DNA from 4 places in the Ensifer sp. YR511 genome. Region 1 is predicted to be linked to each of the others. Evidence: riboswitches for the same ligand, from Rfam matches in the RefSeq annotation. Region 1 holds a riboswitch; each other region holds the start of a gene.
What was found. A riboswitch is a leader RNA that binds a small molecule or an ion and turns the genes downstream of it on or off. The one in region 1 is predicted to bind thiamine pyrophosphate.
Positions count from the first base shown of each region.

Region 2: linked by a shared signal. The riboswitch ahead of thiO (glycine oxidase ThiO) and the one ahead of thiB (thiamine ABC transporter substrate binding subunit) in region 1 are both predicted to bind thiamine pyrophosphate.
Region 3: linked by a shared signal. The riboswitch ahead of thiC (phosphomethylpyrimidine synthase ThiC) and the one ahead of thiB (thiamine ABC transporter substrate binding subunit) in region 1 are both predicted to bind thiamine pyrophosphate.
Region 4: linked by a shared signal. The riboswitch ahead of thiD (bifunctional hydroxymethylpyrimidine kinase/phosphomethylpyrimidine kinase) and the one ahead of thiB (thiamine ABC transporter substrate binding subunit) in region 1 are both predicted to bind thiamine pyrophosphate.

Region 1 is NZ_FNGR01000004.1:172,077-179,538, reverse strand. Features, by position in the region: gene BLU15_RS10295 (MarR family winged helix-turn-helix transcriptional regulator) at 1-42, opposite strand, end outside; gene BLU15_RS10290 (ABC-F family ATP-binding cassette domain-containing protein) at 202-2,028, opposite strand; gene BLU15_RS10285 (thiamine diphosphokinase) at 2,032-2,682, opposite strand; gene BLU15_RS10280 (GNAT family N-acetyltransferase) at 2,767-3,252, opposite strand; TPP riboswitch at 3,388-3,506, shown strand; gene thiB (thiamine ABC transporter substrate binding subunit) at 3,558-4,586, shown strand; gene thiP (thiamine/thiamine pyrophosphate ABC transporter permease ThiP) at 4,594-6,219, shown strand; gene thiQ (thiamine ABC transporter ATP-binding protein) at 6,216-6,935, shown strand; gene BLU15_RS10260 (M48 family metalloprotease) at 7,237-7,462, shown strand, end outside.
Region 2 is NZ_FNGR01000008.1:17,017-24,478, forward strand. Features, by position in the region: gene BLU15_RS16070 (adenosylmethionine--8-amino-7-oxononanoate transaminase) at 1-194, opposite strand, end outside; gene bioD (dethiobiotin synthase) at 191-829, opposite strand; gene BLU15_RS16080 (8-amino-7-oxononanoate synthase) at 826-1,971, opposite strand; gene bioB (biotin synthase BioB) at 1,968-2,984, opposite strand; TPP riboswitch at 3,410-3,530, shown strand; gene thiO (glycine oxidase ThiO) at 3,692-4,663, shown strand; gene thiS (sulfur carrier protein ThiS) at 4,660-4,857, shown strand; gene BLU15_RS16100 (thiazole synthase) at 4,861-5,634, shown strand; gene BLU15_RS16105 (thiamine phosphate synthase) at 5,631-6,236, shown strand; gene BLU15_RS16110 (amidohydrolase family protein) at 6,271-7,462, opposite strand, start outside.
Region 3 is NZ_FNGR01000009.1:121,831-129,292, forward strand. Features, by position in the region: partial or broken gene BLU15_RS17685 (Zn-dependent hydrolase) at 1-991, shown strand, start outside; gene BLU15_RS40640 (hypothetical protein) at 1,163-1,696, opposite strand; gene thiC (phosphomethylpyrimidine synthase ThiC) at 2,151-3,974, opposite strand; TPP riboswitch at 4,065-4,193, opposite strand; gene BLU15_RS17700 (sigma-54-dependent transcriptional regulator) at 4,291-5,655, opposite strand; gene BLU15_RS17705 (sensor histidine kinase) at 5,659-7,462, opposite strand, start outside.
Region 4 is NZ_FNGR01000011.1:4,129-11,590, forward strand. Features, by position in the region: gene BLU15_RS19135 (class I SAM-dependent methyltransferase) at 1-591, shown strand, start outside; partial or broken gene BLU15_RS38985 (IS3 family transposase) at 865-987, opposite strand; TPP riboswitch at 1,306-1,409, shown strand; gene thiD (bifunctional hydroxymethylpyrimidine kinase/phosphomethylpyrimidine kinase) at 1,527-2,357, shown strand; gene BLU15_RS19145 (glycosyltransferase family 4 protein) at 2,425-3,726, opposite strand; gene BLU15_RS19150 (hypothetical protein) at 3,723-5,942, opposite strand; gene BLU15_RS19155 (hypothetical protein) at 5,953-6,684, opposite strand; gene BLU15_RS19160 (glycosyltransferase family 4 protein) at 6,695-7,462, opposite strand, start outside.

The DNA of each region.
Region 1 (7,462 bases):
CAGAAGCATTCCAATGGTTTCGGATTCTAGCTTGAAGGGCATCATGATCGTTCACAGGTGATATAATAAGTTTTACTTATCATACCCTGTGAAAACGTTCAACGCGGAAGGCCATCTTTCCCTTGCCAGTTTAACGGTAAAACTCGCAAGGATTCAACGTATTACCTTCGCAATCCCGCGCGGGACCGTCTTTGTTGTGTCTCAGCCCTCAAGCTCCTCGCGCAGCATTTCGAGTTCCAGCCATTCCTCTTCCATGCGAGCGAGGTCGGCACGCAGCTTTTCCAGCTCCTGCGCCAGCTTCGCAAAAGCATTTGGATCTTTTGTGAAAAGATTGGGGTCCGCCATCTTTTCTTCGCGCTTGGCAGCCTCGGCTTCCGCCTTGGCAATCTCTTTCGGCAGGTTTTCGAGCGCGAATTTCTGCTTGTAGGAAAGCTTACCCTTGGCAGCCTTCGGCGCTTCGGCGGCCGGTGCGGCTGCATCGGCCTTGGCCTTTTCCGCCTTCTCGGCCTTGCGCTTCTCCTCGATCGCGCCCTTGCGCTGCGCCATCATGTCGGAATAGCCGCCGGCATACTCGATCCAGCGTCCATCCGGCGCCTCCGGATTGGCCGGCGCAATCGTCGAGGTGACGGTGCGGTCGAGGAAGTCGCGGTCGTGGCTGACGAGGATGACAGTTCCGGCAAAACCGGCGACGATCTCCTGCAAAAGGTCGAGCGTCTCGATGTCGAGATCGTTGGTCGGCTCGTCGAGGATCAGAAGGTTGGTTGCTCGCGCGAGGATGCGCGCCAGCATCAGCCTTGCGCGCTCGCCGCCCGAAAGCTCGCGGATCGGGGTGCGCGCCTGCTCTGGCTGGAACAGGAAGTCCTTCATGTAGCCGGTGACGTGGCGCTGCTCGCCATTGACCAGCAGGTTGTCGCCGCGCCCGTCCGTCAGGTAGTGCGCCAGCGTGTCGTCGAGATTGAGGTCTTCGCGCTTCTGGTCAAGCGTCGCGATTTCGAGATTGGTGCCGAGCTTGACCGTGCCCGTATCCGGCTCGATCTGTCCGGTCAGGATCTTCAGGAGCGTCGTCTTGCCGGCGCCGTTCGGGCCGACCAGACCGATGCGGTCGCCGCGGTGCACGCGGATCGAGAACGGCGCGACGATGGTGCGCTCGCCATAGGCCTTGGTGACCTTCTCCGCCTCGATCACCAGCTTGCCCGATTCCTTGGCGTCGGCGGCCGTCGCCTGTACCGTTCCCTGCGGCCCCTTGTGGCCGCGATAGGTCGCCCGCATGGTCTGCAGCTCACCGAGGCGGCGCATGTTGCGCTTGCGTCGAGCGGTCACGCCGTAGCGCAGCCAATGTTCCTCGCGCTCGATCGCCTTGCCGAGCTTGTGCTGTTCCAGCTCCTCGGCCTCCAGCACCTCGTCACGCCAAGCCTCGAAATGGGCAAAGCCGCGGTCGAGCCGCCGCGACTGGCCACGGTCGAGCCAGACGGTCGCGGTCGAGACCTTCTCCAGGAAGCGCCGGTCGTGCGAGATCAGAACGAGCGCCGAACGGCTGCGGATCAGTTCGTCTTCCAGCCATTCGATCGTCGGCAGATCGAGATGGTTGGTCGGCTCGTCGAGCAGCAGGATATCCGGCTCCGGCGCCATGACACGGGCAAGCGCCGCGCGACGCGCCTCACCGCCCGAAAGGCGCTTCGGGTCTTCCTCGCCGGTCAACCCCAGGTGCTGCAGCAGATAGGCGACGCGATAGGGATCGTCACTCGGGCCGAGTCCTGCCTCGGCATAGGTCTGCACCGTGTCGTAGCCGTCGAAATCCGGCGCCTGGTGCAGATAGCGGATGGTCGCGGAGGGATGGCGGAAGATTTCGCCCGACTGCGCCTCGGCCAGGCCCGCGGCAATCTTCATCAGCGTCGACTTGCCCGAGCCGTTGCGGCCGACCAGACAGATGCGGTCGCCCGGTTCGACTTGAAAATTGGCGCCGGCTAGCAGCGGCGCGCCGCCGAAGGTGAGGAAGATGTCGTCGAGTTTCAGAATGGGAGGCGCCAAGGCTCAGGCTCCGGAAAGATCATAGGGGCGGGCGAGCACAATGGCGCGACCGCTCTGGAGAGTGAAGCGAAGGGGACCCTCCGCAACGTTGGAAACGGTTCGGGACGAGCCGAACGGCAAGGTGAAATCGTCGAGCGGATAGCGCGCATTGACGATCGAAAGACCGGTAAGCTCGGTCAACCCGAGCACCGAGAAGAGGCAGCCCTTGGGTAGGTCGAGGTCGAGCGAGCCGGCCAGCAGCGGATAGGCCTCTTCCTCGCCCGAGGTCATCAACACGGAAAGGCCACGCTCGGCAAGGGCGACGGCATGCAGCAGGTGCATGAAGGCGTGATCGCTGCGGGTACCGCCGAGGGCGCCGGCGAAAATCAGGCGATCGGCTCCACGCGACAGCGCCGCCTCGACCGCGATCTCCCCGTCCGTCGCGGCCTTCGCCGCCGGATAGGGCTCGCGCGGGACGGAGGCGTAGTCCGCAAGAAGGGCTTCCTCGGTCGAGTCGAAATCACCGACCCAGACATCCGGCACGATGCCGAGCAATCGGGCATGGCGCATGCCGCCGTCAGCCGCAATGAAGCGACTTGCGGCCAGCTGGTGAGCCAGCCGGTCGGTCAGCGAAAGGGCGCCGCCAAGCAGAATGGTGAAGGTCGATCGAGCCATGGCAAAGCCCATAGCGCAAAGGACCGCCGAAGGAAAACGAAGAAAACCGTCGAACGAGCGGTTCTCGATATTTTGGTCAGACCATCAATGCCCCTCGGGCACCGGATCGGGAAAAAGCATGCCGGCATAAATGCCGGGGGTCGAATCCGGAATTTCGACGGCGCCGGCCACCCGCTCGTAGAACTTCGCCGGCCCGACGCCGCCGATAATCGCGTAGCCATAGCCGGCCTCGCGCATGGCCGTGAGGCTTGCAAGCAACAGTGCCTCACCGATCCCCTGCCCGCGCATGCTTTCGTCGACGCCGGTCGGACCGAAGAAGCCGAGTGCCGTTACGTCGTGGCAGGAAAAGCCGACGATCTTTTCGTCATGGACAGCGACGTGCATGCGCGTCGGGGTGGAGGAAAAGGCGGCTTCCGCCTCGCCCGCCCATCCGGCACCGAAAGTCTTTTCAATCCAGGAAACGACCAGGCGGCGCTCCGGCGCCATGGCGCGGCGAATGCTGATGCCAAGGCCAAGCTTCGACTGAGGTTCAGCCGGCAGGGCATAAAGTCGAACAAGCATATCGGGCATGACATTTCCTCCTCGCTGCCGTTGTGTAGCGCAGTTGGCGGCATACGCAAACACGAGCCATTGTGCTGGCCAGGCGTCCCCTTGCTTCGCCGTAAACATCGCTTGCCATGGGACCGAGGCAGCGGTAAATCTCTTGCCGCTCTAACGGGGTGCCTCCCGACCGCATTGCGGCCGGAGGCTGAGAGGCGTCAAAACGCCAACCCGCGGAACCTGATCCGGCTCATACCGGCGGAGGGATTAGACGCGATCGGATCGATACGCCCTTTTCCCATGCAACAACGAACTTTGGGAGAGAGGTCCTCGCCATGTCCAATTCATCGCAACTTAAATTCTTTAGCCGGCTAGCCCTTGCGACGGCCGCGAGCCTTGTTTTCTCCGGCGCCGCGACCGCCGCCGACAAGACGCTGACGGTGTACACCTATGAGAGCTTTATCACCGAATGGGGCCCGGGCGCCAAGGTCGCAGAAGCCTTCGAGAAGACCTGCGAATGCAAGGTCAACTATGTCGGCGTGGCCGACGGCGTCGAGCTGCTCACCCGCCTGAAGCTCGAAGGCGAGGCTTCCAAGGCCGACATCGTGCTTGGCCTCGACACCAACCTCGTTGCGGAAGCCAAGGCAACGGGCTTCTTCGCGCCGCACGGCGTCGAGGCAACCGGCGTCACCGTTCCCGGCAACTTCTCCGACGACACGTTCCTGCCCTATGACTACGGCCACTTCGCCGTCGTCTACGACACCGAGACGCTGAAGACGCCGCCGAAGAGCCTGAAGGAGCTGGTAGAAGGCGACCCGTCGCAGAAGATCGTCATCGAGGATCCGCGTACGTCGACGCCGGGCCTCGGCCTCCTGCTCTGGGTCAAGGCCGTCTATGGCGATGAGGCGGGTGCCGCCTGGACGAAGCTGAAGGACCGCGTTCTGACCGTCACCCCCGGCTGGTCGGAAGCCTATGGCCTCTTCACCAAGGGCGAGGCGCCGATGGTGCTGTCCTACACCACGTCGCCGGCCTACCACATGGTCGCGGAAAACACCGAGCGCTATCAGGCCGCTGCCTTCTCCGAAGGGCACTACATCCAGATCGAAGTCGCCGGCATGACCAAGAACGCCAAGGAGCCGGAACTGGCAAAGCAGTTCCTCGCCTTCATGACCGGTCCGGACTTCCAGTCGATCATCCCGACGACGAACTGGATGATGCCGGTCGCAGCGACCAAGGAGCCGCTGCCGGACGCCTTCAATAAGCTGGTCAAGCCGGAAAACACCTTCCTCCTGCCCTCGGAGGACGTCGCCAAGAACCGCAAGGCCTGGATCGACGAATGGCTTGCCGCCATGAGCAAGAACTGAGGCCGGATTGTTCGCACTGCGCGAAAATCGTATGACAGTGGTCGCCGGGGCAGCCTGCCTCGGCGTCTTCGTCCTTTTCGTCGGTCTTGCGATCGTCGCCTTGCTGAGCCAGACGGGCGGCGCGAGCGACGATGCGCTGTTCGACGCCTACATCTGGCGCGTCACCCGCTTCACGCTGCTGCAGGCGACCCTCTCGACGTTGCTGTCCGTGCTCTTTGCCATCCCCGTCGCCCGGGCGCTAGCGCGACGACCGCAGTTCCCCGGCCGCATCTGGCTGCTGCGCTTGATGGCGCTGCCACTCGGACTGCCGGTTCTGGTTGGCGCACTCGGGCTGATCGAGATCTGGGGGCGGCAGGGTTTCCTCAATTCCGGCCTACGCTGGCTCGGCCTCGCGCAGCCCGTCAGCATTTACGGCCTGTTCGGCATCCTGCTTGCCCACGTCTTCTTCAACATGCCGCTTGCAGCGCGCCTGTTCCTGGCCGGGCTCGAGCGCATCCCCGCCGAATACTGGCGCAGCGCCGCCAATCTCGGCATGCCGTCACGCGCACTCTTTCGCTTCATCGAATGGCCCGTGCTGCGCGGCCTCCTGCCGGGTGCCGCCGGCCTCGTCTTCATGCTCTGCGCCACCAGCTTCACCCTCGTGCTGACGCTCGGCGGCGGGCCTGCGGCCAGCACAATCGAAGTGGCGATCTACCAGGCGCTGCGTTTCGATTTCGATCCGCCGCGCGCGATCGCGCTGTCAGCCCTGCAGATCGCCATGACCGGCCTGCTGCTGCTCCTGCTTCGTCATCTGGCGACCGAGCCGGAAGAGGGCATGACCGGTGGCCGCACTGTGCGCCGTTTCGATGGCGCGTCAAGGATCGCGCGCCTGAGTGATGGCACCTGGATCACGCTTGCCTTTCTGTTTCTCGGCGCGCCGCTGGTCGCGGTTCTCATCTCCGGACTCGAAGCCGATCTGCTGAAGCTCGCCCGCGATCCGGCGGTGCACCGGGCGCTGCGGACGAGTGCGGCAATCGCGCTCGCCTCGGCACTCGCCTCCGTCACCATGGCAGCCGTGATGATCCGGGCGGCGGCAACCGCCACCGCGCCGCGTCACGCGACGTCGCTCTCCCGCGGCTTTGCCGGTGCCATCGGTGCCAGCACCTCGCTGATCCTCTTGGTGCCGCCGGTGGTGCTCGGCGCCGGATGGTTTCTGCTTTTGCGTCCCTTCGGTGACGTCGCGCGCTTTGCACCTGCCATCGTCGTTGCGATCAACGCGCTGATGGCGCTGCCCTTCGTCCACCGCATCCTCGCGCCGGCAATGGCGACCCATGCGGCACGGTCCGAACGGCTGACGGCAAGCCTTGGCATTCGTGGTTTTGATCGTCTGCGATGGATCGACTTTCCGGCGCTGCGCAAGCCGCTATTGATGGCCCTTTCCTTCGCCATGGCGCTGTCGCTCGGCGACCTCGGCGCCGTCGCTCTCTTCGGCAGCCAAGACATGGTGACGCTGCCGTGGCTGCTCTATAGCCGTATGGGCAGCTACCGCACCGCCGACGCCGCCGGTCTCGCCCTTTTCCTCGGGCTTCTCTGCCTGATATTCACCATCCTCGGCACGGCCAATGACAGCCGGCCGGAAGGACGCAAAGCATGATCGATCCCGTTCCCGCGATAGAGTTGCGCGATGTCGAGGTCCGTTTCGAAACGGCCAAGCTCACCTTCGATTGCACCATCGCCAAGGGGGGCATCGTCGCTGTCGCCGGTGCCTCGGGCTCCGGCAAATCGACGCTGCTCCACCTCATTGCCGGGTTCGAGGATCCCGATCGCGGCGAGGTGCGCATTCTCGGCGAGAACGTTGCCGATCGGGCGCCGTCGGAACGGCCGGTCTCGATGATCTTCCAGGACAACAACCTCTTCGCCCATCTCGACGTCGCGACCAACATCGGACTCGGCATCGACCCGGCGCTTCGGCTGAGCGCAACCGACCGCGAGAAGATTGAAGACGCGCTCCGCCGCGTCGGGCTCGAAGGCTTCGGGAAAAGGCTGCCGCCGACGCTTTCAGGCGGCGAGCGCCAGCGCGTCGCCCTCGCCCGCGCGCTTGTGCGAAAGCGCCCCCTGCTGCTGCTCGACGAGCCCTTCGCAGCGCTTGATCCCGGCATGCGCGCCGGCATGCGCACGCTCCTGCGGGAACTGCACGAGGAGGAAGGCAACACGATCCTGGTGATCACACACCATCCCGAAGACGTGAAGGCCCTGGCCGACGGCGTGCTTTTTCTCGACCAGGGGCGTATCATCGCAAACGACACCCTCGACCGCTTCCTGGCGCGGCGGGACAATGCGGCGATCGACCGCTTTCTCGGCAATACTTGAAGGACGGATCGGATTCTCCACGCCCTTGGCCGATTGCCACAATTTGACCGCGGCGCCATGCGACGCGCGAAATATCCGGCAAGGGCGCGAATATTCCCGCATCCGTTGCCGTGATACCACGGGGCAACTATTTCTACCGAGACAAACTAGGCAGGTGGCGCTGAAATCAGATACAGCAAGACCAGGACTGAGAGGTCGCGGCAGAGCAACGCTGCCGGGCTGAAAAAGTAGGACTTTCAACGCTGTCGTACCACTTGTCCGCAGGATGCGGGCGGAGCGATGGATGGGAACGGGCTGAGGCATGGAGAGGCATACAGTCACACACGACCGGTTCCCGCCGAAGGGCGGACGGCTGCGTGGACGCGCCGTGGTTGCATTGCTTGCGACCACGCTCCTTTCCGCATGCCAATCCGTGATCGAGCAGACCTACCAGCCGACCGTTTCGCCCTCCTCCAATCCGCAGATCGTCGAGGAAGTCCAGAAGAACGATCCGCGGGCGCAGCTGGGCGCGCGCGAACATCCGCGCA
Region 2 (7,462 bases), on a different contig from region 1:
GTAGCCCTGCGGATCGCCTCCATGATCGTGGGGTGACGGTGGCCGTGGGTGATAACCCACCAGGACGAAATCGCATCGAGGATCGACGTGCCATCTTCGTCGACGAGATAGGCACCCTCGGTGCCGACGATGCGGCGCATCGCCGGTTCGAGGGCATGCTGGGTGAAGGGATACCAGACGGTGGAGCTTTTCATGCCGGCATCCCTCGAAAATCGGCGATGTTGAAATTCTCGGCGAAGGCGTGGCGCAGGCTGTCGGGCGTCAGCGGGTCGAGCCGCGGCAGTCGGCCGAGCCGGCGCACCCCGCCAAGGCGCGCGATGATCGCTTCGCTGTCCTCCTGCGCGTCGCCAATGAAGGCGACGCCGAGAACGGGAATTGCGCGGCGGCGCAGCGCTTCGAGCGACAAGAGGGTGTGGTTGATCGTGCCGAGCCCGGTGCGAGCGCAGACAACCACCGGGATCAGCCAGCGCGCAAAGACATCCGCAAAGACCGTGTGCTCCGTCAGCGGCACCAGAAGCCCGCCTGCGCCTTCGATCACCAGCGGTCGTTCCACCGCCTGCGGGGAAAGATGCTCCGGCTCGATGGTGACGCCGTCGATCCGTGCTGACAGATGCGGCGATGCCGGTGTTGCGAGCCTGTAGGCTTCGGGCAGGACGCGGTCACACGACAACCGGCCGAGCCGGGCGACGGTCTCGCTGTCGGTTTCTTCGTCGAGCCCTGACTGCACAGGCTTCCAGTAGCAACCGTCGAGCGCATCGGTAAGCGCCGCGGAGAAGATGGTCTTGCCGATGCCGGTATCGGTACCGGTGACCACAATACGGGTTTTCATGGCCGCTCCTTCGCGATCGCGATCTTCAACTGCTGCAGCATCTGCACGATTGCGGCCCGGTCGGCGTTGAGGGTGATGGCGATCCGAAGACGCGCGGTGCCTTCCGGCACCGTCGGCGGGCGGATTGCCCTGACATCGTAACCCTCGGCCCGCATGCGGGCGGCGATGCAGACCGCTCGACCGTTATCACCGATCGGGATGGGCAGGATCTGCGAGCCGCTGCCTTCGATGCCGAGCACCTCGGTGAGCGCCCGGTTGGCGAAGGACCTGAGGCCGTCGAATGCGGCGCGGCGTTCCGGCTCGTCGACGAGGGTGGCGAGCGCTTCACGCACCGCGGCCGCGATGAGTGGCGAGGGCGCGGTCGAATAGATGAAATTGCGGGCGCGGTTGACGATATAATCGCAAAGCACGGCGCTTGCTCCGACCAGTGCGCCGGAAACACCGAGCGCCTTGCCGCAAGTATGCAGCATGACGACGTTCTCCCGGTCCTCCAGCTCAGCGGCGAGACCGCGACCTTCCGGCCCGAAGACGCCGGTCGCGTGCGCCTCGTCGATGACGAGAAAGCCGTCATGCTGCGCGGCAAGCGCTAAGAGGTCAGCGAGCGGCGCCCGATCGCCATCCATCGAATAGAGGCTTTCGACGGCAATCCACGGGCGCCCTGTGCCGCCGGCGCGGCGCCATTGGCCGATCGCATCGGCAAAGGCGTCGATATCGTTGTGCGCTGCCGCAACCGAATCGGCCTTGCTCGCAGCGATGCCTTCATGGGCGCTCGCATGGATCAGGGCATCGTGGACGATGAGGTCGTCGCGCTGCGGCAGCGTCGAAAACAGGGCAGCATTGGCGGCATAGCCGCTGCCGAAGAAGAGCATTCGTTCCGCGCCGAAGAAGGTGGCCGCTTCCGCCTCAAGCGCCTCGTGTTCTTCGTGATTGCCGCGCAACAGCCGTGAGCCGCCGGAGCCGACCGGCACGCCGCGCGCGATGGCACCCGTTATCGCCGCCTTCAGCCGCGTCGAAGCGGCGAGCGCCAGGTAGTCGTTCGAGGTAAAATCCAGGCCGCCAGCGGGGGCAAGTGCGCGCCGGCGGCCCTTGCGATCAAGGCCCTCCAGCGTCTTCTCATAGCGCGCAAACAGACCCAGGGTCATTCGGCCGCATCCTGCCTTGCCGCCGGAGCCATCGGCTTCAACCCCAGGCGTCGGAAGAGCGCCGCATCATGGTCCTCGCCGGGATTGTCGGCGGTCAGCAGGGTTTCGCCGACAAAGATCGAATTGGCGCCGGCGATGAAACAGAGCGCCTGCGTCTCGTCGCTCATGTCGGTCCGGCCGGCCGAAAGCCGGACATGCGATAGCGGCATCAGGATGCGGGCAAGTGCGATGGTGCGGACGAAATCGATCGGATCGACGGGCGCTGCATCGGCCAGCTTCGAGCCCGGGATCGGGATCAGCATGTTGATCGGCACGCTTTCGGGCGGCACCGGCAGATTGGCGAGCGTCACCAGCATGGAGATCCGATCGTCGGCGGTTTCGCCCATGCCGAGAATGCCACCGGCGCAGACCTTGATGCCGGCGTCGCGGACATTCGCGAGCGTCTCCAGCCGGTCGGCAAAGCTGCGGGTGGTGATAATCTCTCCGTAGAAGCGTTCGGAGGTATCGACATTGTGGTTGTAGTAGTCGAGCCCGGCCTCGGCGAGCCGTGCGGACTGGTCCGGCGTCAGCATCCCGAGCGTCATGCAGGTTTCCATGCCAAGCGCCCGCACACCGCCGATCATGGCGACGATCGCCTCCATGTCGCGATCCTTCGGGCTGCGCCAGGCGGCCCCCATGCAATAGCGCGTCGCACCGCCGTCGCGCGCCTTTCGCGCCTCGGCAAGCACACGCTCGACCTCCATCAGCTTCGATGCCTTGAGCCCGGTCGGATAGTGGGCGGACTGGCTGCAATAGCCGCAATCCTCGGCGCAGCCTCCGGTCTTGATCGAGAGCAGCCGGCTCATCTGGATGGCGTTGGGATCGAACTGCGCACGATGGACCGTGTGTGCGCGGTAGAGCAAATCGTTGAACGGCATATTATAGATTTTTTCAGCTTCCGCTTGGGTCCAGCGGGATTCGCCCGCGTCGCCCGGGGTAAAATTAGCGCCAGTTGATAGGGTTCCGTCCAGCATTTCGGCTCGTCCTCCAGGTCATTGCAAATGCGAAATAGATAGAATCTGATATTATCTATAATTTTATCGACCAGCAAAGTTCGCAAGCACCCAAATGGAGAGTTTCTGTTATCGCATACCCTTATGGTTGCATTTTTGACCGTGAACGAATCTGGAAACCGCCGAGACGGGGCACCAATTACCAATCAATCGGTCGCAGCTCCCATTTCCGAAATCGGGCGTAACGCACCCGAGAAACGAGGACGAGCCCGGGCTTCTCCGGTATTTTTCGACCCGCTCTGCCCGCCTGACACTCCTCCCTTCAGCACGCCGCCAACGCTTCCGCTTTCTCGTCGCAAAATTATAGATAATTTTTTCGGCAGATGAGATCACATCGCACACGAATGCTGGCTCTTGACAAAAACCGCCCCGAACGGTCAGCTTGGAGCATTCACCAGGGGTGTCCCGCTAAGGGGCTGAGATTCTGCTATGCGATTTGCGCGGCGCAGTGACCCGTTGAACCTGATCCAGTTCATACTGGCGTAGGGACGGTGCAGACATCGCTGCCGCAAACGTCGCCTTCACGCGACCATTCTACGGCAAGGCGTCCTTCCCCTTCCTTCGCTCGTGAACTGGGTCTCCACAATCGGAGCCTCGGCATGCACACCGCCAACACCATCCCGCTTCCCTCACGACGGCCCGCCCACGCCTCGCGGGAACACTGAGCCATGCGGATCCTCGTCAAAGGTGCCGGCGTCGCAGGGCTCTGTCTGGCGCATGAACTTAGCGCCCGCGGTGTCGCGGTGACGGTTGTCGAGCAAAAGCCAGGCTTTGCCGGCGCGGCCTCCTGGTTTGCCGGCGGCATGCTGGCACCCTGGTGCGAACGCGAAAGCGCCGAAGAGGTGGTGCTGACGAAGGGCATCGGCGCCATTGACTGGTGGGACGACGCCCTGCCAGGCGAGGTTTCCCGAAACGGCACGCTTGTCGTCGCCCCGCCACGGGATGCGGGCGAACTCAAGCGCTTTGCCTCACGCACCTCCGGCTTCGAATGGCTCGACGCCGCCGCGATCGAACGGCTGGAACCGGCGCTTGCCGGACGTTTCCGCGAGGCGCTGTTTTTTCCCGGTGAGGCGCATCTCGACCCGCGCCGGGCGCTGAGCCGGTTGCGGCAGAAGCTTGTCGATCACGGCGTCACCTTCCTCGATGAGACGAGCGACGATGGCCACCACGATCTCGTCGCCGACTGCGCCGGCGCGGCACGCATCGGCGAAACGCGGGGCCTGCGGGGCGTGCGCGGTGAAATGCTCTACCTGCAGACAAGCGACGTGGAACTGTCGCGGCCGGTCAGGCTCATTCATCCCCGCATCCCGCTCTACATCGTGCCGCGCGGCGGCGGCCTCTTCATGTGCGGGGCGACGATGATCGAGACGGATGACGGCGGACCGATCACCGCCCGCTCCCTCATGGAACTGCTGAACGCCGCCTATGCGCTGCATCCGGCCTTCGGCGAAGCGCGCCTCGTCGAAACCGGCGCCGGCGTCCGCCCCGCCTTCGCCAACAACCTGCCGCGCGCCCTGCGCACCGGGCAGACCATCACGATCAACGGACTTTACCGCCATGGCTTCCTGCTTTCGCCGGCCCTGGCGGCGGAAGCAGCCGACCTCGCGCTTGCGCAGGACCTGAAGGGAGATGCCGCATGAGACTGACCGTCAATGGCGAGGATCACGACCTCGCCGTCACCACCCTCACCGAGCTTCTGGCCGCCCTTGATTTCGAAGGCGACTGGCTCGCCACCGCCGTCAACGGCGAACTGGTGCACCGGGCCGACCGTTCGGGTCATGCGCTCAGCGACCGGGACCGGATCGAAATTCTCTCGCCGATGAAAGGAGGCTGAGACATGCTGACGCTTTATGGACAGGACCTGCGCTCACGGTTGCTGCTCGGCACCGCCCGCTACCCCTCCCCCGCCGTTCTGGAAGATGCGGTGCGATCGTCAGGCACTGAGATCGTCACGGTCTCGCTCCGGCGCGAAACCGCCGGAGGCCGCCAGGGCGGCGCCTTCTTCGAACTGATCCGGGCGCTCGGCGTGCACGTGCTGCCGAACACCGCCGGCTGCCACTCGGTGTCAGAGGCGGTGCTGACGGCCAAGATGGCGCGCGAGGTCTTCGGCACCAACTGGCTGAAACTCGAAGTGATCGGCCACCACGATACGCTGCAGCCCGATGTCTTCGGCCTGGTCGAGGCGGCGCGCATCCTCTCGGCCGAAGGGTTCGAAGTCTTTCCCTACACCACGGATGATCTCGTGGTTGCCGAACGGCTCGTGGAAGCCGGCTGCAAGGTGCTGATGCCCTGGTGCGCGCCGATCGGCAGCGCCATGGGGCCGCAGAACATCCAGGCGCTCAGGGCAGTGCGGGCCAACTTTCCCGATGTGCCGCTGATCGTCGATGCCGGCATCGGCCGGCCCTCGCACGCAACGACGGTGATGGAGTTCGGCTACGACGCCGTCCTGCTCAACACCGCCGTCGCCGGCGCCGCCAAGCCCGCACTGATGGCCGCTGCCTTCGCGGGCGCGATCGATGCCGGCCGGCAGGCCTTCGAGGCGGGCATGCTCGAACCGCGCGATTTTGCCGTCCCTTCCACCCCCGTCATCGGAAAGGCGGTGTTTGCGTGAAACTTGACCCCTTCTATCTCATCGTCGACAGCGCGGATTGGATCGAGCGGCTGGTGCCGCTCGGCGTCAAGCTGGTGCAGCTACGCGTCAAGGATCGTACGGAAGCAGAGATCCGCCGCGAGATCCGCGCGGCCAAGGCCGTTTGCGACGAGCAGGGCTGCCAGCTCATCGTCAACGACTACTGGCAACTGGCGATCGCGGAAGGCTGCGACTTCGTCCATCTCGGCCAGGAGGACCTGGCGGAGGCCGACCTTGCTGCAATCCGCGCCGCCGGCCTGAAGCTCGGACTCAGCACCCATGACGAGACGGAACTGGAGACAGCACTTGCTGCCAAGCCCGACTATGTCGCGCTCGGACCGGTTTATCCGACCATTCTCAAGGCTATGAAGTGGGCGCCGCAGGGACTGCCGCGCCTTGCCGCCTGGCGGAACCGTGTCGGGTTGCTGCCGCTGGTCGCCATCGGCGGCCTCAACGTCGAGCGGATCGCCGGCGTCTTCGAGCACGGCGCCGACATCGCCGCCGTCGTTACCGACATCACCCGCAATGCCGACCCGGAAGGCCGGACGCGCGAATGGATCGCCAGAACCGCACCGTGGCGATAGGCACGTGCCGGGCCGCGGGTAGCAGTCTCCGCGGTCAGGCGATCTCCAGCTGCGAGAGCCAGGAGGCGTCCAGGCCACGCTTGCGACAATAGGTGGCGAGCCGCTGGCGGGTCGGCCCCGGCCGGTCGAGGCCGAGGTAACGGGAGGCGTTCTTCCAGAAGATGTTCTGCTGGTCCTCCTCGCTGACATTGGCCTCCTTCAGTTGCTGGGCAATCCGCGGGACGTAGGCGTTGTAGTCCTTCTCCAGCGCCATCATCGACCAGTCGGTGCCGAACATCAGATGGCGCGCATCGGGATCGTAGTCCCGCAGCCACTTGTCGAGCAGCGCGCGGATTTTTTCGTGCAGCCCGGGCGTGTTGTCGGTGACGAGCTCGCTCAGGTAGCTCAGGTCGGCAAACAGGTTCGGCCGGCGCCCGTGGCCGATCGTCTTGCCAATGATGTCCTCCCAGGTCGGCGGACCGGAGAATTTGTCCTGGGCGCAGGACACCATGACCCCCGTCGGTGCGCCTGGGCGAATGACTTCATCGAAAGCGCCGAAATGCGCCAGATTGATCCGCAAGTCATTGTAACGGTTGGTGTCGAGCAGCTTCTTCCAGTAGGCGGGGCTCGCCATATTGCCATAGCCGCAGCCGGCGCCGATGCTGTTTTCCGCATGCGCCATGATCGGCACGCTGTTGTCGCGGCACCAGTCGTAGAGCCGCTTCAGCGCCGCATCGATCGCCGGATCCGCATTGCCCCATGCCTTGAAGCCCATCGGCGGGTAGATCTTCACGCCGATGAAGCCCTTTTCCATGATCGCGTAGCGGACGTTTTCCAGCGACGAGCCACGCTTCTGCGCCTCCCGGTGCGGATCGAAGCCGACGAAGCTGTGCATGTGGATGCCGTGCCGCTTGATCACCAGCTGCTGGATCTCGTCCATCACGTCGATCTGGTCGTGCTGCGGCGATGCCCTGCCGCCGATCGACTTCTCGAAATCGAGGATGCTCGGCGTGATCATGGAAAACCGGCATTTCGACGCGAAGATCCGGGCATAGGTTTCCGCCAGGTTTTCGCGGTAGTCCTGCATGAGGCGCACGAAGGAAAGGTAGTTGCCGATCTGTTCGTGGGCCTTGGCGGCCGACGCCAGGGCATCGACATCCGTCTCCTCCACGCTGCCGGAGCGCCGCTGCAAGCCCTGCGGCAGGCCGGGGGTGCCGCCGATCTGTTCCAGCAGGCCTTGATAATCC
Region 3 (7,462 bases), on a different contig from region 1:
GCACATCGATACGGTCATCAATGCCGGCATCTATGACGGATGTTACGGCGTACTTGCCGCGCTCGAAGTGATCGAGACGCTGAAGGACCGTGGCGTGACGCCGGCCCGACCGATCGTCGTTGCCGCCTTTACCAATGAGGAGGGCGTGCGTTTTGCGCCCGACATGCTCGGCTCGCTTGTCTATGCCGGCGGCCTGCCGGTGGAGACGGCGCTCGCAACCACCGGCACGGACGGCGCGGTGCTTGGGCAAGAACTCGCGCGCATCGGTTATGCCGGCAACGTTGAGCCGGGGTTCCTCAAGCCCCACGCCTATGTCGAGCTCCATATCGAGCAGGGGCCGGTGCTGCAGCGCGAGGGTTTTGCGATCGGTGCCGTCGAGAACCTGCAGGGCATTTCCTGGCAGCGCGTGACGATCGATGGCATCGCCAACCATGCCGGCACCACGCCGATGGCAATGCGTTCCGACGCCGGTCTCGCGGCCGCGCGTGTCGGCCTCTTCCTGCGCGAGCATATTGCCCGGTCGAACGCGCCGAGTGTCGCGACCATTGGTACCATGCGTTTCGAGCCCGACGCGATCAACGTCATCCCATCGCGTGCCGCCTTCACCGTCGATCTGCGCGATCCGGACGAGGATCGGCTGCAGGCGCTCGAAGCGGCGCTTACGGACTTTCTGGTGCGCATCGGCGCGGAAGAGGGGGTAACGATCTCGGTCGAGCGGCTGGCACGCTTCCAGCCGGTCGCCTTCGATCAGGGCATCGTCGCAGCGGTCGAGGCTTCGGCGAAGGCGCGAGGCCTCAAGAGCCGGCGCATGACCTCGGGCGCCGGTCATGATGCCCAGATGATCGCCCGCATCGCGCCGACGGCGATGATCTTCGTTCCGAGCCGCGACGGCATCAGCCATAATCCGCGCGAACACACGGAGCCGGATGATCTGGTCGCCGGCGCCAACGTGCTGCTCGATGTGGTCGAGCGGATGGTGAGTGGTCGCTAGAGGCTATAGGGCTATAGGGACGTTGCGCGTTCGTTGATCGAACGGGATCGATAGCGCGCCTCCCGCTGCTCCGTCATGCCAGGGCTTGGCCCAAGCATCCAGGCGCAGACGCTTCTATGTCTGCGATAAACAGCACACGGCATCCTTCGGCGCGACGAAGCAGACATCTCTTCAGGGCTCTGTTCTGGTGTGACCCGCGCTTTTGCGGGATCCCGCATCGCTCTTCTGCCGGGTGGAAGACTCTGGCCCGCTCCCCTCGGGAGGCTCTTCCGGTGTCCGGCGAAAAAGATTGAGGAAACTGCTGCCGCCGTGCCATACGCTGCCGGTTGGTCCGTAATCCCGCCCGTCGCGCGATGAGGATGAGTGGCGCTCGCTGTCTCCGCCGCTCAGGCCGCTTCCGTCGATGACGCCGCCTCCACCGCCAGCCCCGGTCCCGCCGGGCTCGCCGCCCACGCCGCTACCATCGCCGGAGCCCCAATCGCCGCCACCCTCTGTGCCGTTGCTTCCGCCGCTCCCGACGTTTTCGCTACCTTGGTCGCTGCCGCCCGCGGCACCTTCACCATTCGTGCCGCCGGCATCGGCGTCGTCCGCATGGGCAGCGGAAATCCAGGAAAGGCCCGCGGCAAAGCCCCGGTCACCGTTGAGGCGCGGCAGATCTCCGCCGAATGCTGCAAGGGCTCCTATGGACAAGGCCGTCAGTCTCAACAGGCATGTCCTCAAGTCATTCTCCTTGTGCAAACGGCGTTCTTGCGTCGTCCTGCAAGACTTTTGCGCGGTACAGTACGGCTGCTCGTCGCGAATGAATTTCGCCGACAGCGACTTTTGCGTGCGCCTTGCATATCGTTCAATCGATGTGGGGACAAGCTGTTGGGGGGACGGGCGACACGGAGCGCAAGGTGCGGGCCTCTGGCAGCGGCCACGACATGCAGATGATCGCCCGCATCGCTGAGGGATCGCGAGAGGGACAGAGGACGTTGCATGTTTGTCGATTGAACGGGGTCGTTGGCGCGCCTCCCACCCTCCGTCATGCTCGGCTCAAGCCCGAGCATGACGGAGGAGGAGAGCCTTGGCGGTCGCCGCTTCCGCTTCCGAGGCGGGAGGCGGAGTCCTGAGTGAACTGAAGGGGCCGTGACTGGCCCCTTCAACGAGTCTCTGTCGTCTACTCGGCCGCGCCAGCCGCCCCTTCCACCGGCATATAGAGGTCGCCGCCCTCGCGGTATTTCGCGGCCATTGCCTCCAGGCCTTCCTTCTGCGCTTCTGCGCGGATGTCGTGCGAGATCCGCATCGAGCAGAATTTCGGGCCGCACATGGAGCAGAAATGCGCGACCTTGTGCGCTTCCTTCGGCAGTGTCTCGTCGTGGAAGTTACGGGCCGTCTCCGGGTCGAGCGAGAGGTTGAACTGGTCCTCCCAGCGGAATTCGAAGCGGGCGCGCGACAGCGCGTCGTCGCGCACCTGGGCGGCCGGATGGCCCTTGGCGAGATCGGCGGCATGGGCGGCGATCTTGTAGGTGATGACGCCGACCTTGACGTCGTTGCGATCGGGAAGACCGAGATGCTCCTTCGGCGTGACGTAGCAGAGCATGGCGGTGCCGAACCAGCCGATCATCGCCGCGCCGATGCCCGACGTGATGTGGTCGTAGCCGGGCGCAATGTCCGTCGTCAGCGGTCCGAGTGTGTAGAATGGCGCCTCGCCGCAGACGGCGAGTTGCTTGTCCATGTTCTCCTTGATCTTGTGCATCGGCACGTGGCCGGGGCCTTCGATCATCACCTGACAATCCTTGGCCCAGGCGATCTTGGTGAGCTCGCCGAGCGTTTCGAGTTCGGCGAATTGTGCCGCGTCGTTGGCATCGGCGATCGAGCCGGGGCGCAGGCCGTCGCCGAGCGAGAAGGAGACGTCATAGGCGCGGCAGATGTCGCAGATTTCCTCGAAATGCTCGTAAAGGAAGCTCTCGCGATGGTGATGCAGACACCACTTGGCCATGATCGAGCCGCCGCGCGAAACGATGCCGGTGACGCGATCGACGGTGAGCGGGATGTAGTGCAGCCGGACGCCGGCATGGATGGTGAAATAGTCGACGCCCTGTTCGGCCTGCTCGATCAGCGTGTCGCGATAGACTTCCCAGGTGAGGTCCTCGGCAATGCCGTTGACCTTTTCCAGCGCCTGGTAAAGCGGCACGGTGCCGATCGGAACCGGTGAGTTGCGGATGATCCATTCGCGGATGTTGTGGATGTTGCGGCCGGTCGAAAGGTCCATGACGGTGTCAGCGCCCCAGCGCGTCGCCCAGACCATCTTTTCGACCTCTTCCGCCATCGACGAGGTGACGGCGGAGTTGCCGATATTGGCGTTGATCTTCACCAGAAAATTCCGGCCGATGATCATCGGCTCGGACTCCGGGTGGTTGATGTTGGCAGGCAGGATCGCCCGGCCGCTGGCGATTTCCTGGCGCACGAATTCGGGTGTCACGTGATCGGGGATGTGGGCGCCGAAGCTTTCACCGTCCCGGACCTTCGCGCGCGCCGCGTCGCGGCCGAGATTTTCGCGGATCGCCACGAACTCCATTTCCGGCGTGATGATGCCGGCGCGGGCATAGGCAAGCTGGGTCACTGCGCGGCCGCCCGTGGCCTTCAGCGGCGCATGCTGAAACGGGAAGGTCGGTGTCAGCCTGTCGCCGCTCACAAAGCCGTTGTCCTCGGGGCGGACCACGCGTCCCTCATAGGTTTCCACATCGCCGCGGTCGACGATCCAGTTGCGGCGCAGCCGCGGCAGGCCGTCCTCGATGCGGATCTCGGCGTCGTCGGCGGTGTAGGCGCCGGAGGAATCATAGACCGTAACCGGTTGCTCCCCCGACGTCGGGTGGAGCGCAATCTCGCGCATCGGCACGCGGATATCCGGATGAAGCACGCCCGGCTTGTGGATCTTGCGAGAGGCGGGAAGCGGTCCTTGCGTGACCGTGAGGGCTGCGGGTTTGGTGGCAATATTCATGACGAGGCTCCAAGTTTGCAATTGGAGACCCAGTTCTGATGCCGGAAGGATGAAAGACGCTCCGCCAGATGCTGGACGCACGGAATCCTGGCTTCGATATCTGCACCGTCCCTACGCCAGTATGAACTGGATCAGGTTCAACGGGTCACTGCGCCACAGCCGGCAAGCCGGCCATCCAGCAGAATCTCAGCCCCTTGCGGGACCCCCCTGGTGAATGCCTAGATCATAGCCATCGATCGGCCCGGGTCGTCAAGCGTGAATTCGCCTGCCGACAAAGATGCACCTATTGCGTGTGGTGACGGATTCGGGTTTGACGCTAGCGGCCGGCCTTTTCCGGTGCGGCCCGCTCGGCGTAATCGGCACGGTTGATGCCGTGGCGCTGGAGCTTGTCGTAGAATGTCTTGCGCGGAATGCCGAGCGCCTCGATCGTCGCCTTGACGTCGCCGCGCTGAGCCCGCAACACCTCTTTCAGGATCTCCGCCTCGTAGCGTTCGAGCCGTTCCGGGAGCGCAAATCCAGGCTGTCCGGCGGGCGCAATCGGCTGTCCCAGCGGACCTTCGACACCAAGCGCCACGCGTTCGGCAAAGTGCGAGAGCTCGCGCACATTGCCCGGCCAGGCATGCGTCATCAGATGTTTCTGCACGGCCGATGTGACCACAGGCGCGTCGCGCTTGAAGCGCTCGGCCGCCCGCGTCAGGAAGTGCGAGAAGAGCAGCGGGATATCGTCTCGGCGTTCGCGCAGCGGCGGGATCGACAGTGTTACGACATTCAATCTAAAGTAGAGATCTTCCCGGAAATCGCCGCGCTGCGCCGGGTCGCCGAGATCGATTTTGGCAGCCGCGATGACGCGGATATCGACCGGACGAACCTGGTTGGTCCCGAGCGGCGTGATCTCTCGCGCTTCCAGAACGCGCAGCATCTTCACTTGAGTCGCCGGTGGCATCGCCTCGATCTCGTCGAGGAACAGCGTGCCGCCGCTCGCATGCTCGATCCGGCCGATGCGCTTCTTCAAGGCGCCGGTGAAGGCGCCCTGTTCGTGGCCGAAGAGTTCGCTTTCGATCACCGTTTCGGGCAGCGCCCCGCAATTCAGCGCCACGAAGTTGCCGTTGCGGCGTCGGCTCCAATTGTGGAGCAGCGTCGCCACCACCTCCTTGCCGCTGCCCGTCTCGCCGGCGACGAGCACGTCGACATCGGTATCGGCAATGTGCCGGATCGTCTGGCGCAAACGTTCCATGACCGGCGTCTGGCCGATCAGCGGCAGGCTGTCGCCGGCCGTCTCGGCGGCGCGTTTCAGCGCGCGGTTTTCCATCACGAGCCGGCGTTTTTCCAGCGCGCGATGCACGCTCTGCACCAGCCGGTCGGCGGCAAAGGGTTTGGGGATGAAGTCGTAGACGCCATCCTGCAGCGCCTGCACTGCCATCGGGATATCGCCATGGCCGGTCACCAGGATCACTGGCAGATCCGCGTCGAAAGCTTCGATGCGGCGGAAGAAGGCGAGGCCGTCGATGCCCGGCATGCGGATATCGCTGACGACGACGCCGTCGAAATTCGCATCCAGCGTCTTCAACGCTTCGGCAGCGCTGGCAAAAGGGGTAATGGCGAGGCCGGCGAGTTCCAGCGTCTGCGTCATCGCCTTGCGCAGATGGTTGTCGTCGTCGACGAGATAGACGGTCGGCTGCATCGCTCAGGCCCTCTTCAGGCGAACCGTGAAGACGGTGCCCCTGTCGCTGGTTTCGACGGTGATATCGCCGCCATAGTCGGCGACGATCTCCTTGGAGATGGCAAGGCCGAGGCCGAGCCCTTCATCCTTCGAGGTGTTGAACGGCGTGAACAGATCCTCGTGGATGTGCAGGGGAATGCCTGGGCCGTTATCGGCAACGACGAGCAAAACCGTCCCGGAGGGACCGTCCTCGCAGCGCACGCGGATCTCGGCGTCGCTGCGCGTGCCGAGCGCTTCCAAGGCATTTTGCAAAAGGTTGATCAGCACCTGCTCGAGCCGGATGCGGCTGCCGAGGACGCTGAGGCCATTTTCCGGGAGGTCGATGACGATCGCATCCATGCGGCCGGCAAAGCGGCTGCGCAGCAGCATCATCGCCCCCTCGATCACGTCGCGCATGGGCGTCGGCTCGGCGACGAAGCGGCCCTTGCGAGCGAAGCTTCTGAGTTCGTCGGTGATGGTGCCGACCCGATCGGTCAGTTCGGCGATGCTGACAAGGTTCTCGACCGCGGTCTGCTGCTGGCCGCGTTCGAGGAAGGTGCGGGCGTTGTCGGCATAGGCGCGGATGGTCGCGACCGGCTGGTTGATCTCGTGGGCGACGCCGGCCGCCACCTGGCCAAGGATCGCCAGCCGGTTCGCCTGAACCAGTTCCTGCTGCACCGCCTGCAGCTTCTCGCCGGTACGCCGGTGGTCGGCGATCTCCGTTTCGAGATGATCGCGGGCAAGGCTGAGGTCATGTGTGCGCTCCGCTACGCGGGTCTCCAGCTCGTCGCGCGCGGCGCGATCGCGCGCAGACACCAGTGCCAGCGTCTGGCGGCGGCGCAGGAGGACCGCGGTAAAAGCGAGCAGCGGTGCGAGGAGGGCCAGGGCAATCAGCCGGGCCTCCCGGGTTGCCGCCGAGATCGCGCCATCGAGCGGCGCCAGCTGCTCCAGCCGCCAGCTGGTGGTCGGAACCATGGTTTCGACCCGGAGGAACCGACGTTCGCTGTCGCCCGGCAACAGTGCGCGCAACTCGCTGGAGCCATCGCTGGTCGGCTCGATGTCGCGGAAGGGCAGCGGCAGCAGCGAGGCATCGCCAAATTGCAGGCTGTCGCGGATGGCGGCGACGCGGTCGCGTGGAATTGTTCTGGTCGTCATGAAGCGCCAGGAGGGGAAGCTGGTGATCAGCACGATGCCGCGCCGGTCGGTGACGTAGACCGGCTTGCCGGAGGCGAGCCATTCGGCTTCCACATCGTCGAATTCGAGCTTGGCGACGACGACGCCGATCGGGCCGTCAGGACCCTGGACCCGACGCGAAATGTAGAGGCCCGGCCGCTTGCTGACGTTGCCCATGGCGAAATGCTCGGCCTTGCCGTCGCGCATCGCCATGCGGAAATATTCGCGGAAGGCATAGTCGTTGCCAACGAAACTCGTCGGCTCGCGCCAGTTGCTGGCAGCGACGGCGACGCCATCGGGGCCGATCACGTAGATGACAGCGGCGTCCGTGTTGGTCGCCAGCGCCTGCAGCTTCTCGTTCAGCCGTTGCAGCGCCTCTGTGCCGCGGGTCGAAAGGGCTGCCTTCACCTCGACATCGTCGGCCAGCACCAGCGGCGTCGAGCGTTGGCGTTCGAGTACGGCGCGCAGCAGCGAGGCCTTCAGATTGGCATCGATCCGGCTTTGGGCATCGACAGTTTCGAGCGCCTGGCTTCGGCCGTACTCGCCGGCAAGCAGGAGCGCGGCGACAAGCAGCGCGACGGCAAGGCCGGCAAAGACCAGCCAGGTGCGGCGCATC
Region 4 (7,462 bases), on a different contig from region 1:
GTTCTCGATCTCGGCGGCGCCTCAGGCGACGAGCAAGGCGCCCTCCTCTCGATGGGGTACCGCGGAGCCGAAGACATTACGATCATCGATCTGCCACCGGATATCCGCTTCAAGGCCGCGATGGAAAAGGCGACCGTCTCGGAGCACCACGGAACAACGGTACGGTATGCCTATCATTCGATGGCCGACCTTGAGCGGTATGAGGACGAGAGTTTCGATTTCGTCTGGTCTGGCGAGACAATCGAGCACATCCCGCTCGAAGCCGGCGATAACGTCTTCAAGAGTGTCCAGCGCATCCTGAAGCCAGGTGGCATCTTCGCACTCGATACGCCGAACCGCACAGTTACCCGCCTCGGCGTGGGGGACACTGGGTTTATCCACGCCGAGCATGCTCACGAGTATCGTTTCGAGGAATTGCTCGATCGTCACAGGGATTGCGGCCTCGACGTCATCGAGACCAAGGGCTTGATGGACGCTCGCCGCTCGCTTGAGGTCGGCTATCTCCTTCCAGACGAAATGGCCGCCGGGACTATCAACGACACCCCCGAGACCTCTTACGTCTTCTTCGTGAAGTTCCAGAAGCCCGCTTAGTTCGCGAGACTGGATAGCCACTGCCATTGGGTACCGGCTACGTTCTGTAGGGTGATCCGCGAGATGTTGTTCGCCAGCGTGATATCCGCCCCTAGAAACAGGTTTTCGGTACCATTTTTCAAGGCGACATCCCGGGCGCCGGAACGTAAACAACGTGATGATGTCGCCATTGACCTGAGCCTCAAGTTTCCTACGGTGTTTCGGAAAGTCTTGGGTTTTCATGAACTGCCCCAGGTTGCTGGACCAGCGGAGGCTAGAGTTTTCCAGCTTCTCTCAGGGCCGCGGGCTGGTTGCGCCACCCGAATTCACCAGCGAGATCGGCACCTTGTTGCCGATCGCACCATATGGCCGAACCTCATTTTAGTTTCTTCGCCAATCCTCCATCCTTTCGCGGGCAATGCCACACCCCCAAACGATCGACGACGAGGACCGAGTCGCACTTCCGTGCAGCGCACGGGGTATCCGGCCATCATGAACCCCGGAATTCTCTGATTCCTGAGATGCAGGCGTGTGCTTGCCGCTTGCGTTGTCGGATGAAAAAAGTAATGTGGGCGCGTCTGTGAAGTCGAACGCTCAGACAGAAGGCTCCTTGCGCTCTCACGGCAATAGGGGCCTTTTTGTCATTGTGAAAGCGTGGATTTCTCGCGAATTGCATCGAACCACGCATTCGAGCTTTCCGGCCATTGACATCCCCAATCATCCGCCCCTAGCATTCTTCCTGCCGAGGGGCGCACTGTCACGGTGCTGAGATGGCGGTGAGCCAGACCCTTGAACCTGATCCGGATCATACCGGCGTAGGAACGGCAAGGGCCCTTCTGCTCACCAGCCGTCTTTGCGCTTACCGATCGGATCTCCGTCCATTTCCGGGAGGTCGCTTTGCTCGTGTCTGTTTTTGAATCAGTTATAGAAGGCTCAAACCTCATTCGGGTGGTCCGATGACTGCGATCGCCGTTACCATCGCAGGTTCGGATTCCGGTGGCGGGGCGGGCATTCAGGCGGATCTGAAGACGTTCTCGGCGCTGGGCGTTTATGGCGCCAGCGTGATCACGGCGGTCACGGCGCAGAATACCCGTGGGGTTTCTGCGGTTGCAGATATCTCCCCGACCGTCGTTGCGGCTCAGATCGACGCGGTGTTTTCCGATCTTGCCGTCGGTGCGGTAAAAATCGGAATGGTGTCGCGGCGCGAGACGATCGGGGTGATTGCCGCCGGTCTTAAACGCTATGGCCAGCTGGCTGTCATCGACCCGGTGATGGTGGCAACCTCCGGCGATCATCTGATGCAGCCGGACGCGATCGCGACGCTCAAGGAGGAGTTGTTGCCGCTGGCGCTTGTGCTGACGCCGAACCTCCCCGAGGCGGCGCTGTTGACCGGACGCGCAATTGCCGAAACCGAAAGCGAGGTCGCGCGTCAGGCGGAGATGCTCCTGAAGCTCGGTGCGCGTTCAGTGCTGATGAAGGGCGGCCATGCCAAGGGCAAGGACGCGATCGATATTTTCTATAGCGGGGAGGGTGTCCTTAACCTGTCACGGCCGCGGATCGAAACCAGCAATGATCATGGCACCGGGTGCACCCTATCGGCCGCAATCGCCTCGGGGCTTGCCAAGGGTATGCCGATTGACGATGCGGTTGTGGCAGCCAAGGCCTACTTGCATGCCGCGTTGGTGGCGGCCGATCGTCTGACCATCGGACAGGGGCGGGGGCCGGTGCATCATTTTCATCATTGGTGGGGCGACGCCAAAGGGTCGGCGTCGCGCCTTCGAACGTAACCGACTCCCAGGGCGCTCTTGGTCGTGCTTCGCGATCTGGCTGAGCAGTGTGGGCTTCGGGTCTATCTCAGGCCACTGCCGCGCTCGGCAGGGCCGGTTGTTCGCCCTTGAGCATCTTGCGATAGAGCGCCACATGTTCGCGCGCGCAATCGACATGGCTCGTCGGTCGCCTAAGCGTTGCCCGCAGATTGTCCCATGCCCGCGGCGCGCCGAGGACGTCGATCAGGCGGTCGGCCAGATCCTGGGCGCTGCCGGTGCGGAAGTGATAGCCGTCCAGGCGGTCGCGAACCTTTTCGGCCATGCCGCCGATGTCGGAGCAGAGGATCGGCCGGCCATGATGCAGCGCTTCCTGGATAACGACAGGGGAATTTTCCCACCAGACCGACGGCATCACCACCCAGTCGACCGAGCGCATCAGCCTTGGCATGTCCTGGTTCTGGTAGGCGCCGTAGAAGCGGACACGACGACCGGCGTCCTCAATGAGTTTCGCCACCTTCTCCTGATAGTCTTTCGGTTGGCGCTCGAGGTTGCCGCCGAAGATCATCAGCGAGGATTCATCGCCCCAGATGTCATCGGGCACGCGCGATACCGCGTCGATCAGCACGTGAACGCCCTTGAACGGCGTCATCTGTCCGAAATAGGCAAAACGGTTGCGCCGGGCCGTTGGCGACGGCAATTCGCGGGCCGGAGCCTTGTCGCCCATGACGATGCCGTTCTCGATCACGAAGATCTTTGCGGCTTCGAGCCCCCATTCGACATAGCGGTTGGCGAGAAAGGCGCTCGGCGCGATGAAGGCATCGGCGAGATTGAGCATGCCGCGCACGAACTGTTCGCGGCGAACGAAGCGCGACACCGGGATTTCGGGGAAGCACGTGTGGCAACTGATCGGTGAGGCGCCGTTGCAAAGCTGGCCCGAGGGGCGTTTCACCATTTGCCCGTGATTGTGGCAGATCGGCAGATACTCATGGAACGTCACGACGATGCGTGCCTTGGGCAGGGCATCACGGACGGCATAGAGCGCTTCCAGGCCGAAGCCGAGAATATGATGGAAGTGAATGACATCCGGCTTGATGTCGCCGACGAAGCGCAAAAGGTCGCGGCGGATCGCGTCCGTATCGCCGTTGGAGAGGAAGAAATGGTCGAAGTCTTCGGCGTGGTAGAGCACTTCGTCCATGGCGAGACGCAGGCTCATCAGTGCGGAGGCACCATGGCGCGGAACCGGATTGCCGACACGGGCGAGGTAGATCGATTCCACACCCGACAGGCCGTTCAGTGCCTTGTGAAGACCATGCGAAGCAATTTCCGCACCTCCGAGCGAATGGGTCGGGTGGCCATGGGAAACCACAAGTACGCGGAGTTTTTCGCTCATGCGTCAGTCTCCTCGAAGAATGTTTGGGCGGTTTCGGAGGCGGGCATCCAGCGGGCGCGGAAGAGCGTCCGGTCGACACGCTCCACGAACCGGGCGGTGGCGGCGGAGCCCGCTCCGGGCACCTCGTCCGATCCGACCATCTGCAGGGACGGAAGCCAATAGGCCTCGTAGCCCTTGCCGCTCAGGCGAAGGGCAAGATCGAGCCCCTTCAGTGCTGCGCCGAGATAGGTCGGCGACGGGCCTGCATCCTCCATCAGCGCCTCGCGCGGCAGGATGCAGCAATCGAGCGATGCAGTTGCGACCCGGGTCAGCTTCAGGCGATTGACGGCACCGACCGGATAACCGGCGTAGCGGCTCGATTGAAGATGGTCGGGGCGATCGAGCGACGTGCTGCCGGCCCAGCGGATCGAGTGATCCTCATAGGCTAGGGTCGGCGAAATGATGCTTCCCGTCTTTGCCTCGTAAGCGGAAACGAGTGCCTGATACCACCCGGTAATGGCTGGCGTCAGCGACGAGGAAAGCAGAACGACCGCGTCGCTGTTTACCCTTTCGGCAGCCGCTTGCGCCAGGTCGCATGCATCGCCGGCGCCTTCGACGGATATGAGCCGCAGCGGTAGGCGATAGAATTCCGAGAGCTGACGGATATGGACCGCGTGCCGTCGGAACCGCTCGGCCTGGAGCACGAGCGCGATCGGGGCCTGGCGCGTTTGCGGATCAAGCGCAAGCAGCCCCAAAAGCGGTGCGAAATCCGTCTCGGTTTCTTCGGCGACAAGAAGGATGGCGGTACCCTCGGCCTGATCGAACGGTCCCATGTCGACGACTGTCTCGACGCTCGGTGCGGTGTTGCGCGCCGCCGTCAGGAAAGGGACGATCTGCCGGTCGATAATATCGGGCAGGGCCCAGCTTGTCGGATCGATCGAGCCAAGCAGCCGCAAGGCGGCGGCGCGTGCGGGCAGCCGCACGGGGAAAAGTGGCATGTAGGCGCGGCGGGCGTCCCTGAGGGTGAGTTCGAGGTGAACTGGTCCCTCCGCTTCGCCACCAAGCGCCTCGATCCGACTGATAAATCCATGAGACCGGCGATGGCCGGAAATCGCGCTTTTGAATTCCGGCCGATCGACGAAGGCCTCTTCGACGTCGGATCGTTCGGTACGGGTCCAGGCTGCGTCCAGCCGCGCTCCGCCGCCCTGTCGGCAAAGTCGCACGCTTTCAACGTGCCCATCAGGGTCTAAAAGCCAGCCCGAAATTAGGAAGGCCCCATCCTCACCCTGGTAGAGTGCATCCACGCCAAGGCGGACAGGGACCGGAAGGCTTGAGATCGTCTCGGTGCCATCGTATCCGCTGGCGGCATCGCGTAGGCGAAGCATGACTTGCGGCGAGCTCTGGCTCTGGAGCAGCATCGCGCGGATATGGCCGGGTGTCTCGAGTGGACCTGTCACCACCCGGCGTTCGTGGAGCCCGACATAACGCCAGGCGCCGCGGCCGCGATAGAATATGCCCTTGATGTCGCGCGCTCGGGGCAGATCGTTTGCGGACAGGAGGCCGACAAAGCCGGCCGAACCGTCAGGCGCGTCGTTGCGCTGGAAAATGGCGACGTTGCAATCGGCAAGGAAGGTATCCTCGCTCTTGACGATCGCCCGGCAGACGCCGGCGGGCAGGTCGTGCGCCCATCCTTTCAGGGCGATGGTTCCATCATGCCCCTCGCCGAGCAGTTCGATATATCCGTCGCTCGCCGCTCCCGTTTTAAGCAGGGTCGTAATGGCCGCGAGCCGTTGATCGGCATCCGGCGGCTTGATCAGCACGTCGACCAGGCGGCCGAGCACGTGTACCAGCTGCGGACCGGCGAAATCCTTCAGCATCGCCGTGACTTCACCGATTGAAACGGTGCGTGGCGCAACCATATAGCGCTTACCGTTACCCGCCTTGCCGAAGCGGAGCGTAGTCGGCAGCTGCTCCGAGCCTTCGACCGGAAGCAGCGCGGCAAAGCCATGCGTGGCGGAAGACTGGGGTGCCGCCAGCCGCCAGCCGACGACCGACGCCATGACCTGGCTTGACGCATCTTCATTGATCTCGACCGGCAACTGATCGGCCAACGGGCCACCGGTACTGATAACGAGAAGCATTGTTTCGTCGATCGGGCAGGCGATAATGCGTCCACTGCGCGCAATACGGCCAAGCGGTGCAGGGCTTGCGGAAAGGCTGAGTTCCGTACTGGGCATGAGATGGGCCTCAGGTCCGAAGGAAGACGGAAAGGATCGCGCCTGCCGCAAAGCCTGCAAGGACAAAGAGAAGCAGAAACGCCGGCTTCAAATCGCCGTTCGAGCGCTGCTTCAGTGCGTTGAGGCTCTTTTCCATACCCGCGATTACACCGTCGAGCCGCATCAGATGAACGTCGAGATCGGTCAGTCGCTGGGTGATTTCTCCGCGGAGGTTCGCGACATCGTCGCTGATTGCTGCAAGTCCGGGGCTTTCGACTTCATCGCCGTCGTCAACTTTCGACCGCAGGGCGGAACGCTGCGAGACCTGCAATTGCCGTTGCGCTGCCATCAGCACGTCGAGCTTGTCGAGCACTTTTGCAAGTGGCGCTGCAATCAGCGCTTCGGCCGCCTGTTCGTCGGGCTTGGGAACACGAAGCGGCAGTTCGCCCCCTTTGCCGGTCGCCGCAAGCACGACGAGTTCACCGCTGCGCGCGCTCGCCATCTCAGGCAACGCGATTTCAAACGCGTGGTTGCCGTCGCCGATCCCGTTGCGCTTGAGATCGGGCCGGTTGCGGTCGGCGAGCGCCTCGGCGATCACCTTGCCGTCGAGAAGCACGCGAATGGCAAGCCGCTTCTCCGGGGTTTCCGGGTCGAAGGCCCAGCCGAAGACGCGGCCCTGGTCGATCGCGTCCACGCGGCCCTTCAGCGGCTTTGCATTGTTTTGCTCCGGTGCGACGTCCGGTTTGTCGGCTGCTACAGACATGGTCTTCCCTCTAGGCGGCGGCGGGTTCTCGGGGCTCGATCGCGTCGATGAGCGTGAGATAGCGCCGGGCAGTGGTATCGATATCGTTGGGCTTGCGGGCATTGGCCGAAAGGCGGCGCCGAAGGTCAGGGCTTTCCGCCATGCGGCGCATGGCGGCAGCCAGCGCACGCGGATCGTTTGGCGAAACGGTGATGCCGTTGACGCCGTCCTGCACCATTTCGGCCATCCCGCCGATATTGCTGGCGATCACCGGTTTACGCTGGGACTGGGCCTCGCCGATGACGAGCGGTGCGTTCTCCCACCAGATCGAAGGCACAATGGTGCAGTCGACCGCAGCAATGAGGCCGCCGATGTCCTCGCGCCTGTAGGCGCCGCGCTGCTGGACGGAAGGCGCCGTCTTCTTGAAGAGCCGGGCGATCTCGTCCTTGAAACTGTCGGCCTGGAAGGGGGCGCCCCCGTGCACCCGCAGCTCAAAACGCAGGCCCTCGTCGATCAGCTGCCGCGCAGCCTCGAGAAGCACGGACGTGCCTTTCCAGGGATTGAGATTGCCGAAATAGCCGAAGACCGGCCGATCGTTCTCCGGCTGGCCCTTGCGCGGCGGGTCTCGTGGCGGCAGGCCGTTGGCAATCACGTCGATTTGGTCGCCGTTAAGACCCCAGTCGATGAAACGTTGCCTCAGAAACTGGCTCGGCGAGATGAAGCGATCGACGGTTCTAAGCAACGCTTTCAGATGCTGCTCGCGCAACACGAAACGATCGAGCGGAATGTCCTTGAAACA